Regions from separate parts of the Streptomyces sp. NPDC058469 genome, predicted to be linked through region 3. Evidence: riboswitches for the same ligand, from Rfam matches in the RefSeq annotation. Region 3 holds a riboswitch; each other region holds the start of a gene.
What was found. Region 3 has a riboswitch for cyclic di-AMP ahead of ACFWP5_RS21235 (C40 family peptidase). Riboswitches for the same ligand answer to the same signal wherever they lie in the genome.
Positions count from the first base shown of each region.

Region 1: another riboswitch for cyclic di-AMP. It lies ahead of ACFWP5_RS19720 (transglycosylase SLT domain-containing protein); the one in region 3 lies ahead of ACFWP5_RS21235 (C40 family peptidase).
Region 2: another riboswitch for cyclic di-AMP. It lies ahead of ACFWP5_RS48580 (NlpC/P60 family protein); the one in region 3 lies ahead of ACFWP5_RS21235 (C40 family peptidase).
Region 4: another riboswitch for cyclic di-AMP. It lies ahead of ACFWP5_RS40915 (peptidoglycan DD-metalloendopeptidase family protein); the one in region 3 lies ahead of ACFWP5_RS21235 (C40 family peptidase).

Region 1 covers NZ_JBHXME010000041.1:53,048-57,994, forward strand. Annotated here, with positions in the region: gene ACFWP5_RS19710 (LacI family DNA-binding transcriptional regulator) at 1-207, shown strand, start outside; gene ACFWP5_RS19715 (HAD family hydrolase) at 314-1,120, shown strand; gene ACFWP5_RS19720 (transglycosylase SLT domain-containing protein) at 1,237-1,710, opposite strand; cyclic di-AMP (ydaO/yuaA leader) riboswitch at 1,714-1,919, opposite strand; gene ACFWP5_RS19725 (CocE/NonD family hydrolase) at 2,151-4,160, opposite strand; gene ACFWP5_RS19730 (peptide MFS transporter) at 4,189-4,947, opposite strand, start outside.
Region 2 covers NZ_JBHXME010000230.1:180-5,126, reverse strand. Annotated here, with positions in the region: gene ACFWP5_RS48590 (endonuclease/exonuclease/phosphatase family protein) at 1-374, shown strand, start outside; gene ACFWP5_RS48585 (hypothetical protein) at 376-837, opposite strand; gene ACFWP5_RS48580 (NlpC/P60 family protein) at 1,041-2,534, opposite strand; cyclic di-AMP (ydaO/yuaA leader) riboswitch at 2,543-2,715, opposite strand; gene ACFWP5_RS48575 (DUF1996 domain-containing protein) at 3,051-4,947, shown strand, end outside.
Region 3 covers NZ_JBHXME010000047.1:25,582-30,528, forward strand. Annotated here, with positions in the region: gene ACFWP5_RS21215 (8-amino-7-oxononanoate synthase) at 1-1,078, shown strand, start outside; gene ACFWP5_RS21220 (DUF397 domain-containing protein) at 1,119-1,343, opposite strand; gene ACFWP5_RS21225 (helix-turn-helix domain-containing protein) at 1,353-2,222, opposite strand; gene ACFWP5_RS21230 (ATP-binding protein) at 2,435-2,893, shown strand; gene ACFWP5_RS21235 (C40 family peptidase) at 2,979-3,452, opposite strand; cyclic di-AMP (ydaO/yuaA leader) riboswitch at 3,456-3,635, opposite strand; gene ACFWP5_RS21240 (hypothetical protein) at 3,975-4,283, opposite strand; gene ACFWP5_RS21245 (ATP-dependent Clp protease proteolytic subunit) at 4,291-4,926, opposite strand.
Region 4 covers NZ_JBHXME010000147.1:16,111-21,057, forward strand. Annotated here, with positions in the region: gene ACFWP5_RS40900 (Glu/Leu/Phe/Val dehydrogenase dimerization domain-containing protein) at 1-236, shown strand, start outside; gene ACFWP5_RS40905 (TetR/AcrR family transcriptional regulator) at 281-985, shown strand; gene ACFWP5_RS40910 (SGNH/GDSL hydrolase family protein) at 1,044-1,829, opposite strand; gene ACFWP5_RS40915 (peptidoglycan DD-metalloendopeptidase family protein) at 2,073-3,035, opposite strand; cyclic di-AMP (ydaO/yuaA leader) riboswitch at 3,040-3,202, opposite strand; gene ACFWP5_RS40920 (alpha-galactosidase) at 3,507-4,947, opposite strand, start outside.

The DNA.
Region 1 (4,947 bases), on a different contig from region 3:
GGCCGTTCGGTCCCGGATGACATCGCTGTCGGAGGCTTCGACGACTCGGCGGCGGCCACCGCCATCACCCCGGCCCTCACGACCATGCGCCAGCCCTACGACCGGATCAGCGCCGAGATGGTGCGGATGCTGCTGGCCCAGATCGCCGGCGAGGACACGGCGGGCGTGATCCTGCCCACCGAACTGGTGATCCGGGAGTCGGCATAACCGCCGTAACTGTCAAACCAACCGGAACACGGGTCAACGCATGTGTAGGCGTGAGCCGTCCGGTTCGTGTCGAGTCGGTGGGGCTTTCCATCCGTATTCTCTGATCATGGCCGCACCCCACGCATATGCACTGATCGCCACCGACCTGGACGGGACGCTGCTGCGCGGCGACGACACACTCTCCGACCGGTCCCTCGCCGCGCTGCGGCGGGTGGCGGCGGCAGGTGCACGGCATCTCGTCGTCACCGGCCGGCCCGCCCCGAGGGTGCGGCCCCTCCTCGACGACCTCGGCTCCAGGGGGCTCGCGGTGTGCGGACAGGGCGCGCAGTTGTACGACGCCGGCGCGGACCGTCTGCTCTGGTCGGTCACCCTGGACCGGGAGTTGGCGGAGACCGCGCTGGGCAAGATCGAGGCCGAGGTGGGCCAGGTGTACGCGGCGGTCGACCAGGACGGCGTGGACGGCCTCACCCTCATCGAGCCCGGCTACTTGATGCCGCACCCCACGCTCCCCGCGGTACGGGTCGGCCGACGCGACGACCTCTGGGCGGAACCCATCAGCAAGGTGCTGCTCCGTCACCCCGCCCTGGCGGACGACGAGTTGGCGTCCACGGCTCGCTCGGTGGTCGGTTCCCTGGCCTCGGTCACCATGTCGGGCCCCGGCACCGTCGAACTCCAGCCACTCGGCATCACCAAGGCGACGGGCCTGGCCCTGGCCGCCCGCCACTTGGGCCTCACCCCGTCCGACACCATCGCCTTCGGCGACATGCCGAACGACATCCCGATGTTCGACTGGGCAGCCCACGGCGTGGCAATGGCCAACGCCCACCCCGAACTCAAGGCGGTGGCCGACGAGGTGACGCTGTCGAACGAGGACGACGGCATCGCGGTGGTACTGGAAAGACTGTTCAGCTAGAACGCGCCCCTGAAAAGGGGCCCGAAGGGCCTTTTCAGGGGCGCGGGGAACTGCGCGACCAGCCACGACGATGGTGTCACTCAAAACACAAACCCGTCGTGGCTGATCCAACGGTTCTAGTAAGCCCCGTACACGTTGTCGATGGAGCCGTACACAGCCGCCGCGTAGTTGCAGGCGGCGGTGATGTTCGCGACCGGGTCGTACGAGTCGAACGACGTCCCCGCCACGTGGTACGCGTTGAACGTCGGGTCGATCACCTGAAGCAACCCCTTCGACGGCGTACCGGCCACCGCGTTGGAGTCCCAGTTGTTGATGGCGTACGGGTTGCCGGAGGACTCACGGATCACGTTCCGGTAGATCCCGTTGTACGTACCCGGAATCCCCTTCTGCGCCATGATCGCGAGCGACTCACGGATCCACCCGTCAAGGGTGTTGGGGTACCCGGCGGCAGTGGTCGAACTGGTCGACGTGGTGGCGGCCGACGCGGTGGTCGCACCGACGACAGGCAGGGCGAGTATCGCCACACCCGTGCCGGTGACGACCAGGCGGCGGACAAGGCGGGCGCGGCGGGACTGAGCGGTTGCAGGCATGACGAGGTTCCTCTCCGTCGCCTGCGAGGTGAGCTGTCGGGTTCGGGCTGGGAGGTGCCCGGCCAGGCCCTTGCGGACGTGACTTAACCCCAAGCCGTTCCGGTCGCGACGACCGGTCCGGCGACTTACCTGGTTCCCCCGCTCCTGCCGTGCGAGATGTGTTCGTGGCTGGGATGCCGGGCGGCGGCAGGATTCGGCGTTCCGCTCGACAGGCCGGGAACGTATGCGAGAGCACATGTCCGGAACAAGTGGCGGAATCACACCTAACCCCTATTGACCTTGGTCTGAGGCGTATGGGGCACTTGATCCTTTGCGTGAGCCAAGGGTCAACTGTCAAACGCCATAAGGGGAAACGCGGGCAGACCGGGACACAGGTCGCGCACAGAAATGAGTGACCCAACTCACGGGAGGATTAAGAACGGCAAATCGGGCATTCGACCTCAACTGGCAGTTCTCGGAATCCTTTTCTCCCATGTCCGATGAAAGATCACCTCTTCGCCCTCGGTGCAGATGACCTCGTTGGAGGTAATAAAGTCCGTTTCGTCGCAAGTAATCTCCGACCGCGTGCGCACGCTCGTGTCCCAGGCCGCCTCCGGCCGGTGCAGCCGGATCGACCAGTCCGAGCGGGTGCGCGCCGACAACGGGTCCGACTCGTCGATCGTGTACGTCTCCAGCGCGTCCTCGGTGAACTCCAGTCCGTCCGGGTACACGCGCGTGCCGCCGTACCGGGGGTCCACCTCCAGCCGCCACTCGCCCTTCGCCACATCCCGCACGACCAGCCGCTCGGGGCGCGGTTCGTCAAGGGTGGCCGGGTAGTTCACCCCGAGTGGCTCGGCCTCCTCGGGCTCCTCGAAGCGGATGTCGTCGGTACGGAGGTCGTCGGTCAACTCGTGCTCCCGCACGGGGAGTTCGAGCGCGCTCCCCTCCGGGTCCAGCGTGAAGCCCGCCGCCGACTCCGGCTGCGGCCAGATCCACGGCCAGTACGCCGACGACACCGCGAGCCGGATGCGATGCCCGGGCGGGAACGCGTGCCCGATGCCGTTCAGCTCGAAGGTCACGTCCTCGGTGGCACCCGGCGTCCACGGCACCGCCCGGTCCCGCCCGTGCCGCGCCGACAGGTTCAGCACACCCCGGGTGACCAGGGTCGAGGAGCCGTCGGGGGCGACGTCGCACAGCCGCGCGATCACCTGCCCGCGCGGCACCTCGCAGGTCAGCCGCAGCCGCACCCCCGGCCGCCCCAGCACCCACGTCTCGGCCGGCACCTCGAACTCGAAGCACGCGGAGCGCGCGTCCTCGTCCCGCTGGTCCGGCGGCAGATCGGCGTCGTTCCCGAAGGGGAAGAAACGGCCCGCGTCCACACCGGTGTGCATGGGGGAGCGGACGATCACGGGGGCGCCCCGGAGGCCGTACGTCGTCGTCTTCACGTGCGGCGAGGGCCACGCGGGCTCGCCGACCCAGCGGCCCGGAAGGGAGTCGTAGACCGTGGCCGGAGGGTGGGAGTCGCTGACGTAGGCACGCAGGAGGGGGTCCGCCATCACCCCCGTGTCGATGCCCTTGAGGTGCTGGTCCCACCAGCGGAGGGTCTCCTGGAGGAAGCCGATCGCGGGGCCCGGCGGCAGGCCGCGGTCGGGGTACTGGTGCGACCAGGGGCCGACCAGGCCGCGCACGCGGTCCGGCGGGAGGTGCTCGACGAGCCGCAGCACCGTGTCGCGGTACGGGTCGTGCCAGCCGCCCACCGCGAGGACGGCCGCGTCGATCGCGCCGTAGTCCTCGCAGACGCTGCCGTGGCGCCAGTAGTCGTCGCGGATCTGGTGGGCGAGCCAGGTGTGGATGAACGGGTCGATCTGTTCGAGGCGTTCGAGCCACATGTCGCGCCAGATCAGGCCCGCGTACTCGGGGTCCGGCGGGCGGGCGACGAAGGCGAGCATGGTGGCCGCCCAGGCGTGCAGGTCGACCGCGAGGGCGGAACCTCCCATGTAGTGCACGTCGTTGTCGTAGCGGTCGTCCGTGGAGCAGACCGTGACGATCGCCTTGAGGGGCTCGGGCGCGAGGGCCGCGATCTGGAGGGAGTTGAAGCCGCCCCAGGAGATGCCGAACATGCCGACCTTGCCGGTGCACCAGGGCTGCGCGGCAAGCCAGTTGACCACCTCGACGCCGTCCGCGAGTTCCTGTGCGTCGTACTCGTCGCCGGGTGCGCCCTCGCTGTTGCCGTGCCCGCGCACGTCGACGCGGACGGAGGCGTAGCCGTGGCCCGCGTACCAGGGGTGGCGCTGGGCGTCGCGGGGCGCGGTCCAGTCGGTCAGGCGGTACGGGAGGTATTCGAGGAGCGCCGGCACGGGTTCGTCCGTCAAAGGGCGCCACACGCGTGCGTAGAGACGCGTTCCGTCGGGCACCCGGATACGGAGGTCCTCGTGGGTCGTCTCGTAGGGGAAGGACGTTCGGATGCGCATGATCGTGACCCCTGGGGCTCCGTCGGCTTCAGTGGACCGGGTGCATCGTGCGGCGCAGCCACGGCGCGGCGGCCATCACCGCGAGGCCCGCGGCCACCGCGATCGCGCCGTTGACGCCGAAGTAGGCCGGCTTGGATACGTCGTCGTAGAGCTTCACCGTCTGGGCCTGGATGCCGTTCGCGAGGGCGAGGGACAGGAACCAGAGGGACATGGTCTGGCTGGAGAAGGCGGCCGGGGCGAGCTTCGTGGTGGCCGACATGCCGGAGGTCTCCAGGAGGATGTCGCCGAGGCCGAGCAGGAAGTACGAGCCGACGATCCACCAGGCCGACATCATGTAGCTGTCGTTCGCGTGCCCGGAGGTCGGCAGGACCATCAGCAGGAACGACAGGCCGCCCAGCACGACCCCGATCGCGATCTTGTTGGAGGCGTGCGGCTGGCGCGGGCCCATGCGGACCCAGAGCGCGGCGACCACGGGCGCGAGCCCGACCTCGAAGGCGCCGAGCGCGGATGCGTACCAGCTGGCGGGGAAGTCGAAGCCGAGGATGGTCGTCTCGGCGTTCGACGCGGCCAGCAGCATCATCGTCGAATAGGCCTGGAAGAGAATGAAGTTGAAGACGGTCGAGGCCAGGAAGAGCACGATGTACGGGCGCAGCCGGCCGCGTTCCCCGGGGCTCACGCGCGGGCTCATGAACATCACCGCGAAGTACACGACCGGCGCGATCACGGAGATCACCGTGAGGAGGTCGACGAAGCGGCCCATCGTCAGCCAGCCGACCCCGGTCAGCAG
Region 2 (4,947 bases), on a different contig from region 3:
CCGCCCTGGCCGCCGTGCTGGAAGGACCGCACGGCCCGTTCACCGTCGTGGCCGTGCATCTCTCGTTCGTGCCGGGGTGGAACATCGGGCAGCTGCGCACCGTGCGCCGCTGGATCGCCGATCTGCCCCAACCCCGGGTACTGATGGGCGACTTCAACCTCTTCGGCGCCCTTCCCCGGCTCACCCTGAACGCGACCGCGCCGCGTGCCTGGCGGAGTTCGGCCCGACGGGCGACCTTTCCGTCACACCGGCCGCTCGTCCAGCTCGATCACGTCATGACGACGGGGCTCGGCGAGGACGCCGTTGGGACGGTGTGCGTGCCGAGGACGGCGATCTCGGATCACCGACCGCTGGTGGTGGAGGTGCCCCTCTGAGTCAGTTCCACAGGGGGTAGGTCACGGTGTGCTGGAACTTGTCCGGCCTCGCGCCGGGGTACGTCAGGGTGATGTCGGTGTACTGCCGTACGTGCGGATGCCGCTTCCAGGTCTGCGCGGTGTCGAGCCGGACGGCGACCGGGTACGAGTGGAACTTGCCCACCGCGCAGTAGGGCTTGCAGTCGTTCACCACGTTGACGCCCGTGGCCGTCGCGGAGTTGTCGTTCCAGGACGTCCAACGCAGCGACGTGAGGCGGCTGTTGCCGTCGCCGCAGGCGAGCATGAAGTCGGTGGGGCGCACCTCGGGATGCCACAGGCAGTCGACGAGCACGGGGTCCGCACCCTGCCGATGGGCGGCTGCCGGCGTCGCGTCCGCCGTGGCCGCGGACGAGGTGCCGACGGCCGGCGCGAGCAGGGCGGCGGCACAGAGCGTGACGACTCCCACCATGGTGTGTTTGTACATGTCCGCTCCCGGCCGCCTCTTCGTCCTCGTCGCCCCGCACCCGCACCGGCGGTGGGCCCGCCTGCCGGGGCACGGTCGTCGTGTCTCTGTCGACGCTACGACCGTGTCCCAGGATGCACCACTCGTACGGGTCAACGACGCGGTTGGCCGGGAGTGTCGCGGGGTGTGCGGTCAGGGCCGGGAAATGCCCGGCCCCGATCGGATCAGGCGGGCCGTACGGCGCCCCGGATGGCGGCGGCACCGGCGTGGAAGATCGATTCCTCGCGGATCGGCGTACCCGGGCTCGGCGCGTGGATCATCAGGCCGTTGCCGGTGTAGATGCCGACGTGGTCGATGCTGTCGTAGAAGAAGATCAGGTCGCCGGGGCGGATGTCCGTGAGCGGGACGAGCGCGCCGGCGCCCGACTGTTCCTGGGCGGTGCGCGGGAGAAGGACGCCCGCGGCCTTCCAGGCGGCCTGGGTGAGGCTGGAGCAGTCGTACGCGTCCGGTCCCGCCGCGCCCCACAGGCACGGCCTGCCGATCTGCGCGCGGGCGAAGGCGAGCGCGGTGCTGGTCTTGCTGTGCGTGTTGGGGTCCTGGAGTGCGGCGGGTACGGCCGCGGCGGGTGCCGGGCTGACGGTCGGGGCCGCGGGGAGAATGATCTCCGGGGCCATCGTCGGAGCCGTGGGCAGGGTGAACTCGGGGGCGACGACCGGGGCCGCGGCGAAGGAGACCTCGGCGGGGGGTGCGGTCGGCTGCCACTCCTGCTGCGGCGGGCGCCAGTCCGGTTCCGGTGTGGTGTACCAGGTGGGCGGGCCGGTGGGCTGCTCGGGCACCATGGGTATCTGGCCGGTGGACCAGGTCGGCTGCTCGGTGACCATGGGCATCTGACCGGTGGACCAGGTCGGCTGCTCGGCCACCATGGGTATCTCGCCGGTGGACCAGGTCGCCTCTGGGGCCGGCCAGGAGGTTTCCGGGGTCGGCCAGGGGGCGCTCGCCGGGGCGGGTTGTTCGGAGCGCGGCGCGGCGATGTACGGGAGCAGCTCCAGGTCCGCGGTGAGCGGGTCGAAGACCGGCGCCGGGGCGGCCGCGAGGGCGAACTGCTGTGATTCCACGACGGGCGCGAGCGGCACTTCGATGGCGGGCACGGGCGGCAGGTCGAGGACGGTCGCCTGCGGCATCTGAGCCATCTGAGGCAACTGGGGTGCCTGCGGCGCGGCGGGCGGCAGCGCGGCGATGGGCCCGGCGGTCAACTCCGCGACAGCGGCGGTGAGTTGCGGGGCTGCGAGTTCCGGTACGGAGGTCCCCGCGGTCAGTTCGGCCACGGCGCGGCTGGGCTGCGCTTCGAGTGCTCGGCCGCCGCCTTCGGGCTCGGGGCGTCGTTCGGGGCGCTCCGGCCGAGCTGCCGCCGGGCGGGCGGGAGTCCTGCTGGGCGGGAGGATCGCCGGTACGGTCGGGCCGAGTTGGGCGCGGGCCCGGTCGAACCACTGCTTGGTGACCGCGTCGAGGGCGGGGTCGGAAGGACGCGACGCGCTGGGACGGGGCTCGACACGCTTGCGCGGGCCCCCGGACATCTTGCGCGTGGCGTTGTAGTTTCCGGTGGCCGTCTCGGCCCTGTCGTAAAGGGAATTGATCCGCCGCTGGACTTCGTCACGGCTGGGTCGGTCGTCCACGGTCGGGCCACTGCCTCCGGTGCGCGTACTTCGTTCTGCCGGCATGGCAGACGTGCTCCTTCCGTATCGCGCCTACCGAGTTAGCTGTCGGGTTCGGGCGTCGATCACGGAAGGTTTGCCCTACGGCCCTTGCCCCGACGGGCAGTTGGACCGATTCACCCCAAGTCGGTTGGGTCCCCGGCTCCGGCTGTCGCGAGCGACACACCGGATTCGGCGCAAGCCATGCGGCCCGGCGCTGCTCGCCGGAGTAGGTCGTACGGCCTGAGCGTCAACTTAGCCAACGTGTGTGCCTCGTGTGAAGGTTGAAGCGCGATATGTCCGATACGTTTTTGTGACCTTTACCTCTCCCGGACATGTACCAGGGGTCATGAGCCCGCCGAGCCTGGTGATCCATATGAGGTCGCTATGAATTTTTGAGGCGGTTGAACACACTGGGGTCCGGCTCCGTATTGGGACGGGGGATTTCCATGCCGGGACGATCCGGGCCGACCGATACGTGTAGGAGCAACTTCCTTGGCACGCAACACGCGCAGACGCCCCACGGGCGCACGACGCGCGACGATGGCAGCAGTCGCCCTGATGCTGGGCGGCGGAGGACTGGTGGCGGCGAACGTCTACGCGTCGGCGTCCGAAGGTGGTTGGGGCGGTGACTCCACCAAGCAAGGGTCTCCGGACGCGGCGTCGGGAGGCGCCACGATCGACTGCCCGGACATCGGCACCCAGCTGACGACGGTCCCCGACGAGGCGAAGACCGAGGTCGACGCCCAACTCGCGCTTCTGGACCAGCAGATAACCGAGGCCTACCAGAAACTGAAGGACTCGACGGAGTCCATACGCCAGGACGCCTCCTTCGCCGACAACGCGATCATGAATCCGTTGAAGGAGAAGCGGGCGGCGACCATCGGGCGGATCGACGACGCCATCGCGCGGGTCGGGGACCGCCCGGAGGGACTCGACGCGCTTGCCGGCTGCACACTGATCGCGCCCAAGGACGGGTCCGACGGCCAGGGCGGCGGCGCGAGCAGCAGCGCCAGCGCCAGCGGCGGCGACCAGAGCGGCCAGGACCAGCAGGGCAACCAGCAGTCCACCAACGGGCCCGTCGCCTCGGACTATGCGGACATCACCTCCGTACAGCCGAACGTGAACACTGCGCAGGACCAGGCCGACGCCTCCCGCGGCACGTTCGTCACCGCCTGCGGGGTGAACGAGAACGGCCTGTTCAACTCCGACAACGTGATCGTCGCCCCCGGAGTCACCAACGGCGCCCACCACTTCCACGACTACATCGGCAACCAGTCCAACAACGCCTTCGCCAGCGACGACGTCCTGGCAAAGGCCAACACGAGCTGTGAGAACCCGGGCGACAAGTCCACGTACTACTGGCCCGTGTTGCGCCTGCAGAACGGCAAGCAGGAGCGGGACGCCAACTCGCCCGGCGGCGGCACCGAGGGCAACTCCGGTCAGATCGTCACCGCGAAGGCCGCCACGCTGACGTTCGTGGGCAACCCGAAGACCAAAGTCGTCGCGATGCCGCGCCTCCTGCGCATCATCACCGGAGACGCCAAGGCCTTCGTGAACGGCCCGGCCAATGCCAACGCCTCCTGGAGCTGCACCGGGTTCGAGGACCGGCAGCTCAAGGACAAGTACCCGCTGTGCCCGTCGGGCAGCGACGTGGTGCGCACCTTCAAGTTCCAGAGCTGCTGGGACGGCCGCAACATCGACAGCGCCAACCACCGCACCCACGTGGCCTTCGAGGCCGCCGACGGCTCCTGCCCGGCGGGCTTCGAGGCCGTTCCGCAGCTGGTGCAGCGGATCGTCTACGGCGTGGACGCGCCGAGCCTCCAGGACGGCGGCAAGACTAGCCCGCTGTTCGCGGTGGACTCCTTCCCCGAGCAGCAGCACAAGCCCGTCACTGACCACGGCGACTTCATCAACGTCTTCGACGAGGGCCTGATGAAGGACATGGTCAACTGCATCAACAACGGCGAGAAGTGCGGCGCCGGCACGAACAACGACCCTGGTTCCGGCGGCGGTTCGGGCGGCGGCTCGGGTTCGGGCGGCGGTTCCGGTCAGCCGCAGGAGTCCCCGACGGCCACCGACACCGCCACGGCGGCGCCCACTGCCAGCGCGTCCAACGAGCCCGGCGGGAACGGCGGGAACGAGGGAAGTGGCGGGAACGGCGGGACCACCCCCGCCGGCAACGGTGACCAGCCCACCGCGGATCCCGCGACGAGCGCCCCGGACACCGAGACCAGCGCCCCCGAGCCCACCGACACCCAGTCGACCGACCCCGGAGACCTGACGACCGCCGTCTCGGTCCCCAAGGCGGACACAAAGACCGAGGGGTCCAAGTCGTCCGAGACGCAGGGTAGTTCGGACAACGGCTCTGGCGGTCAGGTCGGAAGCGCCGCGGCGACACCGCCCGCTTCGTCCTCGGGCGGGGAGAGCTACGCCGCCG
Region 3 (4,947 bases):
GCTCGTACGGACCCTGCGTCCCCGTCCCGCCGACTCGCCGCTCCTCGATCTCGCGAGCAACGACTACCTGGGTCTGGCCCATCACCCCGAGGTCGTCGAAGGGGCCGCGGCGGCGGCGCGGACCTGGGGCGGGGGGTCGACCGGGTCGCGGCTCGTCACCGGTACGACCGAACTGCATGCCCAACTGGAGCGCGAGCTGGCCGAGTTCTGCGGGTTCGAGGCGGCCCTCGTCTTCTCCTCCGGCTACGCGGCCAACCTTGCCGCGGTCACCACGCTCGCGCCGCACGGCTCGCTGATCGTCTCCGACGCGGGCAACCACGCCTCCCTGATCGACGGCTGCCGGCTGGCGCGGGGCGCGACGCAGGTCGTAGGACACGCGGATCCGGAAGGGGTGAGCAAGGCGCTGCGGACGCACGACGGGCAGGCCGTCGTCGTGTCCGACTCGGTGTTCTCCGTGGACGGGGACGCGGCGCCCGTGGGCGCGCTCGCCGAGGCGTGCCGGGAGTTCGGGGCGGGGCTGCTGCTCGACGACGCGCACGGGCTCGGGGTGCTGGGCGACGGGGGGCGTGGGGCGCCGTTCGCGGCGGGGCTCGCGGGGGGTGAGGACGTGGTCGTGACGGTGACGTTGTCCAAGTCTCTGGGCAGTCAGGGCGGTGCCGTGCTCGGGCCGGCGCGGGTGATCGACCATCTGGTCAACGCGGCGCGGACGTTCATTTTCGACACGGGACTGGCGCCTGCTGCCACGGGTGCGGCGCTCGCGGCGCTCACCCTGCTGCGGCGCGAGCCCGAGCGGGCCGCACGGGCGCGCGCCGTGGCGGGTGACCTGCACGCACGGCTGACCGCCGCGGGTCTGGAAGCGGTACGTCCGGACGCCGCCGTGGTCTCGGTGCGTGCGCCGTCCCCGGAGGCGGCCGTGCAATGGGCGGCCGACTGCCGTACGGCAGGGCTGGCCGTGGGCTGCTTCCGTCCTCCTTCCGTGCCCGACGGCATCTCACGGCTCAGGCTGACCGCCCGAGCGGACCTCTCCGGGGCCGAGATCGAACGCGCTGTACGTGTGATCGGCGAGACGCGACCATGAGTCGGCGTGACACGGTCGTGAGTCGCGATGGGCGGACCGATCAGTGGAACGCGGTGAGGAAGCCCGTCCAGCTCGCGGGGGAGAAGAGCAGGGCGGGTCCTTGCGGGTCCTTCGAGTCGCGTACGGCGAGCAGCCCCGCGCGGGGGCCTGTGTGCGGACGTGCCGCCTCGACGCAGTTGTTCGCTCCCGTGCTGTAGCTGCTGCGCAGCCACCGCACACCGGACAGATCAGTACTGGAAGGTACGTTCCGAGGCAGTGCAGACATGGTGCCTCCTTACGCGCCGTCACCTATCCCGGCGATGTAATCCAACGAATCCTCGGGCGAAAGGGCGTGGAACTGAAGGGTGCTGAAGGCCTCGCTGTAGGCCTCTAGGTCTTCTTTCCGTTCGAGGTAGAGGCTACTCGTCAAGTGGTCGAGAACAACCACGTCCAGATCAGAAGTGCTCGGAAAGGAGAAGATAACGAAAGGGCCGGTGATGCCGATGTGCGCTCCTGCGGCGAACGGCAGTACCTGAAGCCTCACTTGGGGCAGGTGGGCCGCCTCCACGAGCCGGTCCAGCTGACGTGCCATCACACCGGGCCCGCCGATCTCCCGCCGCAACACCGCCTCGTCGAGGACCACGCTCAGGGCCAGCGGCGGATCCGCGCGCAGCACGTCCTGCCGGGCCAGCCGCACCTGTACCAGCGCGTCGAGCCGCTCGGGGCCGTCGTTGTCGAGGCCTCCCACGGCGGCCCGGGTCACCGCCCGGGCGTACTCGGGCGTCTGCAGCAGTCCGGGGACGACCGAGGTCTCCAGGTTGCGGATCGTGCTGGCCTGTGACTCCAGGCTGATGAAGTCCCGGTAGGCGGGCGGCAGTACACCGCGATAGGCGTGCCACCAGTGGTGCCGGCCGCCACCGTCGTCGGAGCCCGCCAGCACGAGCAGCATGTCCCGAAGTTGTGGGTCGCCGACCTGGTAGGCGTCCAGGAGTAACCGGACGTCGGGCGGTTTCACGCCGCTCGCGCCGGTCTCGATGCGGCTCACCTTCGACTGATGCCAGCCGACCAGCCGGGCCGCCTCACCGCTGGTGAGCCCCGCTTCAGCGCGCAACGCGCGCAGTTCCGCGCCCAGTTTCCGGCGGCGCACCGCGGGACCGTACTGCATGGGTTTCTCCTTACTCCTTCCGAGCCGCCCAAATACGGTCTGAGGTGGCAGAGTTCACCGCTTCGAGCGACAGATATATGCATATCTTGGTGGATCGCCACCGTTACCGACGCGGTAATGGCAGTCTGGCGAAGAAGCACCAGTCCGGGACCGTACTCGAACCATCCGCTCCGTGTCGGACACCGGTCCCGCGGGAAAGGGACGACCGCGCCATGGCAGACCATCTGGAAGCATCCGTCACTCTGCCGAGCGATCCCGCCTCGGTCTCCACCGCCCGCACCTACGTCGTCGGGACCCTGGTGGAATGGGGACTTCCGGCGGACACGGAGGTCGCCGACACCATCCGCCTCATCGTCTCCGAACTCGCCACCAACGCCGTACAGCACACCTTCGGGCAGTCACCCACGTTCACGGTGGACATCCAGCTGGAGCGTGACGAACGGCTGCGCATCGGGGTCACCGACAGCCATCCCCGCTTCCCGAAACGCCTGCCGGCCGCTGTCCAGCAGGACAACGGCCGGGGCATGGTGATCATCCGCTGGCTGACCGCGGAGTGCGGCGGCAAACTCAAGGTCCGGCCCACCCTGGAGGGCGGCAAGACGGTCTCCATCGAGGTGCCCTGGACCGTACCGGCCCGGCCGGTGACCGCCGGGGGCCAGCAGGAGCCGTAGAACGATGTTCCGAACGTCCCTGGACACCCGAGGGGGTTGCGGCCTGTCAGGTGGCCGCCACCCCCTCGGGAGATTCGGACAGGCCCTAACTGACCCGGCCGTACCAGACGCTCTTGGTCCAGATCTTCTGCAGCCGCACCACGTCCCCGGTCTTCGGGGCGTGCCAGATCTTTCCCTTCCCGGCGTAGATGCCGACGTGGTAGACGCTGGAGCCCGAGTGGAAGAACACGAGGTCCCCGGCCTTGCGGCCCTTGGCCGAGACGTGGTGGGTCTTGTTGTACTGCTGGGCCGCCGTACGGGGCAGTTTCTTGCCCGCCTTCTTGTACGAGTACAGCGTGAGCCCGGAGCAGTCGAAGCGGCCCGGTCCGGTGGCCCCGTACCTGTACGGGGCGCCCTTCTTGGACGCCGCGACCTGGAGTGCCTTCGTCGCGGGTGTCGCGGCCGCGGCGTCGGATGCGACGCCCGGTATCACGACGGAGCCGCCCACGGCGGCGATGGCGAAGGCCGAGGCCGTACCGGCCCTGACCATCAGCGACGGGACACGATTGAGCGCAGTCATGCGCAACCCTTCGTCAGCCGCCTGTGAAGGATGACCTGTCGGATTCGGGCTGGCGAAGTTGCCCGGCCGCTGACGCGGCTTCACCCCAAGGGCTGCTCGACCCGGTCATGGCGTGACCGTCCCGGCGACCCGTCGTGCCTGGGTCCTCCACTCCTGCCGATGCAATCCTGTCGACCTGTCATCCGGGCGGCGGCAGGACTCGGCGTCCGCCCGGATCGCCCCGCCGCTGCGGCGGGGTCTTGTCGTCAGACAGGGATCTTCACCTATGAATGTCCGAAAAGCCCAACGCAACCGGGGATTTGTGGGGTTACTCACCACTCACCCGTTCGGGTGGACACCCCCGTGTTCGAACGGGTGTCGAGGGGCGCGCGGCCCTCGGACCAGCACCGGAACACCTCATGCGGCCCTCGGGCTACGCGTGTTGCGCAAGCCGGACGGGTCCACGGACGGAGGAGCGACTACGCCGATCGGGGGTACGCCGTTCGGCCCGTTTCGCCGCCGCCCGGGACGGCTCCGACTCCCTCAACTGTCGGAGGGCGAGGGGAGGGTGACGCGGGCCGTGCGGCGCTCCCCGTCCAGCACGCGCAGCGCCCGCGCCAGCGTGGGGGCGTGCAGCTCGGTCTCGCCCCGCTGGTGCATCAGCGCCAGCGCGTCCCGCAGCTCGGTGGCCTTGGCCACGAGCGCCTGAGCGGCCCTCAGCCCACGGTAGGTGTCCCCGTGATGCGCCGGGTTGATACGGCCCAGCAGGTCGGCCACGTCCAGATAACGGTCGATCAACTCGCCCTCGGCGCGCGTCAGTGTGGGCAGCGGCGGCAGCTCCGGCGGCAGCATCGCCGGCTCACTCCCCGCCCGGCTCGGTGAGCGAGGTCTTGCGGGTGGACACGACGCGGTCCACCAGCCCGTATTCCAGGGCCTGTTGGGCATCCATGATCCGGTCCCGCTCGATGTCCGCGCTCACCTGCTCGACCGTCCGGCCCGTGTGCAGGGCGAGCAGCGCCTCCAGTTGGGACCGGGTGCGCGCCAACTCCTCGGCCTGGATGGTGAGATCACTCGTCTGACCCTGGATCGGCTCCGGCAGTGAGGGCTGGTGGATCACCACTCGCGCACCCGGCAGCGCGGACCGCTTGCCCGGCGTGCCCGCGGCCAGCAGCACCGCCGCGGACGAGCCGGCCTGACCCAGGCAGATCGTCTCCACGTCACAGGTGACGAACCGCAGGGTGTCGTAGATCGCCGACATCGCGGTGAACGAGCCGCCGGGCGAGTTGATGTACAGCGAGATGTCCCGGTCCGGTGCCTGGTACTCCAGGTGCATGAACTGGGCCATCACGTCGTTCGCCGAGATGTCGTCGATCGGCGTCCCGAGGAAGACGATCCGCTCCTCCAGGAGCTTCGAGTACGGGTCGAGGGTCCGGTGGCCTCCGCTGGTGCGCTCGGTGAACTGGGGCAGGACGTGGCGGGCGGACGGTCGGGTCATGGCGTGGCCTCTCTCTGGCGG
Region 4 (4,947 bases), on a different contig from region 3:
TGCCGGACGTGGTCGTGAACTCCGGGACGAACGCCTGGTGGTGGTGGACCCTGTTCGGCGACATCGGCGCGGACGCGGACGAGGCGTTCGCCCACACCCGGCGTTCGATGCGCGCGCTGATCGACCGGATGCTGGCCCGCGCGGAGGCCGACGGCACGACACCGCGCGCCGCCGCGCACGCCATCGTCGCGGACCGGCTGCCGGTCATCGCGGAACGGTTCGGCTGGTACCGGTGACGCGCGGCACAACACCCCTATGGGCAACGGATTAGGGTGATCGCGTGGCGAGAGTGCGGTTGAGCGTGGCGGAGCGGCGGGCCGAGTTGCTGCGGGCCGCCGTCGAGCAGATCGAGGCGCGGGGTGTGGCGGCGGTCAGGATCGCCGACGTGGCCTCGGCGCTCGGTGTGAGCAACGCGCTGGTGCTCTATCACTTCTCGACCAAGGAGAAACTGGTCGCCGCCGCGTTCACCTTCGCCGCCGAGGACGACCTCGCGCATCTGCGCAAGCTGCTCGGCCGCCGTACGACCGCGCTACGTCGGCTGCGGGCCGCGGTGCGCTGGTACGCGCCGACCGGGCAGGCCAAGGGCTGGCGGCTGTGGATCGAGGGCTGGGCGGCGGCCCTGCGCGAACCCGCCCTCCTGGACGTCACCCGCGACCTCGACCGGCAGTGGAAGCAGGCCCTCTCCGAGGTCGTCGCCGAGGGAGTGACCGCGGGCGAGTTCCACTGCCCGGACCCGGCCACCACCGCCCTGCGCCTCACGGCCCTCCTCGACGGGCTCGCCGTACAGATGACGGCGTACGCGGGAGCGGTGTCGCGGGCGCGGGCCCTGGAGTGGGTCGACGAGGCGCTCGCCCGCGAACTGGGCCTGGACCGGGCCGCGTTGACCGCCCCTGAACCGTCCCCCTGTGGACACTCAGTCCAGTTCGTCGGCCGTGTCGTCGATGAGCGAGACCAGCCGACCTCGCCGGGACGTGCGACGACGTAGAACCCCCGGCGCGGCGGCCGTACCCGTCACCCTGTGACCCCGTAACCCACTCACCCCGTCAGGCCACCCAGTCGATCCGCATCTTGATGTCGTCCGGCGAGAGCGCGCCCTTCGCCTCCGCATGGTCCCCCGAGGACTCGCCCCGCAGCCGGCGCCCGATCCACGGGACCAGGTACTCGCGCGCCCAGTGCACGTCGTCGCGCCGGACGTCGAGCGTGCCGCGCGGCGGCAGTGGCGGCCAGGCCTGGTCCGGGTCGGCCGGGACCTCGACGCCGAGGACCTGGCCGGCGCGGAGCGCCACGCGCGTGTGCCCCTCGGGAGAGAGGTGGAGCCGGTCGCCGTCCCAGGCCCGCCGGTCCTGGACCGTCTTGAGGGACCACAGGTCGAGCACCGGGCAGCCGTAGCGGTCGGCGATGGCCCGCACATGTCCGTTGTAGGTGGCGATCTTGCCGCGCAGATGCTTGAGCACGGGCACGCCGCGGGTGTCGAAGCCGGTCGTCACCATGACGGTGCCGACTGCGGCGGTGAGGTCGGCGACCGCGCGTTCGAAGCGCTCGGCGACCTCGTCGGGGTCGGTGCCCGGACGGATGATGTCGTTGCCGCCCGCGGCCAGGGAGACCAGGTCGGGCCCGATCTCCTTGGCCCTGGTGAGCTGGTCGGCCACGATCTGGTCGAGCAGTTTCCCGCGCACGGCCAGGTTGGTGTACTCGAAGTCGCCCTCGGGCCGCCGGTCCGCGAGCAGTACCGCGAACCGGTCGGCCCAGCCGACCATCGCCCCGTCGGGCCCGGGGTCGCCGACGCCCTCGGTGAAGCTGTCCCCCACCGCCACGTACGACCCGATCACTGATCTGTTGCCACTCTTCGAATCGTTAGCCACGGCAACCATAATTCACCCTGGAGTGTGACCTACGCGATCGTAATATGGGGTTGACGGACGGTGAGATAAGCCACTTGTAAAGAGTTGTCCAAAGTCGGAATAACTCCCTGACCAGGGGCGTTGGCGCCGGAACTGCCATATACCGAAGGCCGGACCCGGGGATCAGGGTCCGGCCTTCGGTGACATGGGGCAGGCGTCGGGAGCCAGCTGTCAGCCGACGGTGACGCCGTGCGAGCGGAGGTAGGCGACCGGGTCCACGTCCGAGCCGTAGTACGGCGTGGTCCGGATCTCGAAGTGCAGGTGCGGGCCGGTCACGTTGCCGGTCGCGCCGGAGAGGCCTATCTGCTGACCCTCGGTCACGGTCTGGCCGGCCGAGACGGACAGCTGCGACATGTGGGCGTACTGCGAGTACTCGCCGTCCGCGTGCCGGATCACGACCTCGTTGCCGTAGGCGCCGTCGTAGGCCGCCGAGACGACCGTGCCCGCGGCGATCGCCTTGATGGTCGTACCGGTCGGCACGACGAAGTCGACACCGGTGTGGTAGCCGCTGGACCACATGCTGCCCGCGACGCGATAGCCGGTGCCGATGGTGGCGCCGGTCACGGGGAGGGCGTAACCCGTGGAGGTGCTGGTGCTGTCATCGCTCTGCGTGGCCGAGGTGCTCTTCGACGCGGAAGACGAGGAAGAGGAAGAGGAAGACGACGAGGAGGACGAAGAAGACGAAGAACCGGAGGACTTGGACGACTTCGTCGTGTCCGTCCCGCTCGACCCGCCCGTCGAGGCCTTCTCACCGAGGGAGAGCTTCAGGCCCGCGTGGATCAGCGACGGATCGCCGCCGATGGCCTCGCGGTTGTCCTGGTAGATCTTCTTCCAACCGCCGGTGACGTCCTGCTCCTCGGCGATCTTCGCGAGCCAGTCGCCCGACCGTACCGAATACGTCTTTACGCCCGACGCCTTCGAGACGGTCTTCGCAGTGGCCTTCTCCGTGACCGTCTTCTCGGTCGTCGGAACGGACTGAACTGCCTTTTCCGGAGCGGAAGTCGTGGTCGCGGCATGGGCGCCGGTGGCCCCCATGAGCGGAAGGGCGAGCGCGGCGCCGCCCGTTCCGGCTACGGCCATCGAGCGGGTGAAGCGCTGGGACTTCGGGCGGCGGTGCTTACCCTTCGCGGGCATGACGAATTCCTCTCCGGCGCCTGCGGGGTGAGCTGTCGGGTGCGGGCTGGAGATGCCCGGCCGCGCGCTGGTCGCGGCTTAACCCCAAGCCCGTTCCGGAGACCGGAACAGGCGTCTTACCTGTGGGTCCCCCGCTCCTGCCGCATACGGGTGGGTGTGTGCGGAGTCCGGTCGGCGGCAGGATTGGGCGTCCGTCCGGATTGGTGGCGAACGTAAGCGAGGAAGACGCAAAGGGACAAGCAGGAGGTTCCACGGATTTGCGTTTCTTGTGATCCCCTGTGGGAATTCACAGTCACCCTCCGTGAATTCCCCCGGCACTCAACCCCTCAATTCCCCCGTAAAAGCACGTCAATTACGTGAACATGACGAACGACGCACGGTCACGAATATGACGCTGCTCACGTACGCAACTCTCAGGTTCCTTTCTTCCAGAGCGAGTTGGAACTAAGGCTGCAATTGGGGACAGAAGGCTCAGATGCGGCGCAGACGGAGAACCGTCGCATCAAGGTCACCGCGCAGGCCAGTCCGCAGCCCATGGTGCAACAGGACGGCACCCCGGTGGACTTCGCCCGTTTCGAGGCATTCGTACGACGCTGTCGGGTCGAGTCCGCGCAGTCGGAGCGCCGGTACGGGCTCGCCGTAGTGCTGCGCCTGGAGCAGGGCGAGGACGACGGTCTCGTCGCCGCGTACGTACTGCACGGCGCTGAGTCCGCCCCGCGGCGGGCGCAGCCGGTGGAGGTCGCCGTGCTGGACGAGCGGCCGGATCTCCTTGTAGAGGTCCACCCACTGCCGGGCCTCGGCGAGTTCCTCCTCGGTCCACTCCGAGAGGTCGCCGCCGACGCCGAGCACCCCGGCCATGGCGCTCACGAACCGGAAACGCAGGCTGCTGACCCGGCCGTTGAGCTGGGTGTTCGGGCTGTCGGTGACCCAGGCGGCCATCACGCGCGCGGGGTGGATCTGGCTGAAGCCGTGCTGGATGGCGAGCCGGTCGAGCGGGTCGGTGTTGTCCGAGGTCCACACCTGGTCCGTGCGGCTCATGATGCCGAGGTCGATCCGCCCGCCGCCGCCGGAGCAGGACTCGAAGGCCACACCCGGGTGGGCCGCCCGCAACCGGTCGAACAGGGCGTACAACGCGCGCACATGGTCCACCCAGAGGCGCTGTGGATAGGCGTCACCGGGCCACCCGGCGTCCGTGAAGCAGCGGTTGAAGTCCCACTTCACGTAGTCGATCGGGGCGCTGGAGAGAAGCCCGTCGAGCTGCTCCCAGAGGTACTCCTGGACGTCCTCGCGAGCCAGGTTCAGCACGAGCTGATTGCGGAACTCCGTCCGCTTTCGCCCCTCCTGGTACTGCACCCAGTCCGGGTGCGCGCGGTACAGGTCGCTGTCCGCGTTGACCATCTCGGGCTCGACCCAGATGCCGAACTGCATGCCCAGCGCGTGCACACGGTCGGCGAGCGGCTTGAGGCCGGCGGGAAAGCGGTCCGGGTTGGGGGTCCAGTCACCGAGCCCGGCACGGTCGCTGGTGCGCTTCCCGAACCAGCCGTCGTCGACCACGAACAGCTCGACCCCGGCCGCCGCCGCGCGCTGCGCGAGCACCTCCTGCTGCTCTTCGGAGATGTCGAACTGGGTGGCCTCCCAGGAGTTGTAGAGCACCGGCCGGTCCTGGTCCGCGTCCGGGATGACGTACGTCCGCTGGTACGTGTGCCAGGTGCGGCTGGCGCCGCCGAAGCCGGCGTCGCTCCACAGGCCGGCGAAGACGGGGGTCGTGAAGGACTCCCCCGCTTCGAGGAGCAGCAGCCCGGAGTCGTCGTACCCGGCGCCGCCGGTGATCTGCACGCGCGCGTCCGGGAGTTGGGCCACGGCGATCCGCCAGGACCCCGACCAGCCGAGGGCGCAGCCGTAGACCTCGCCG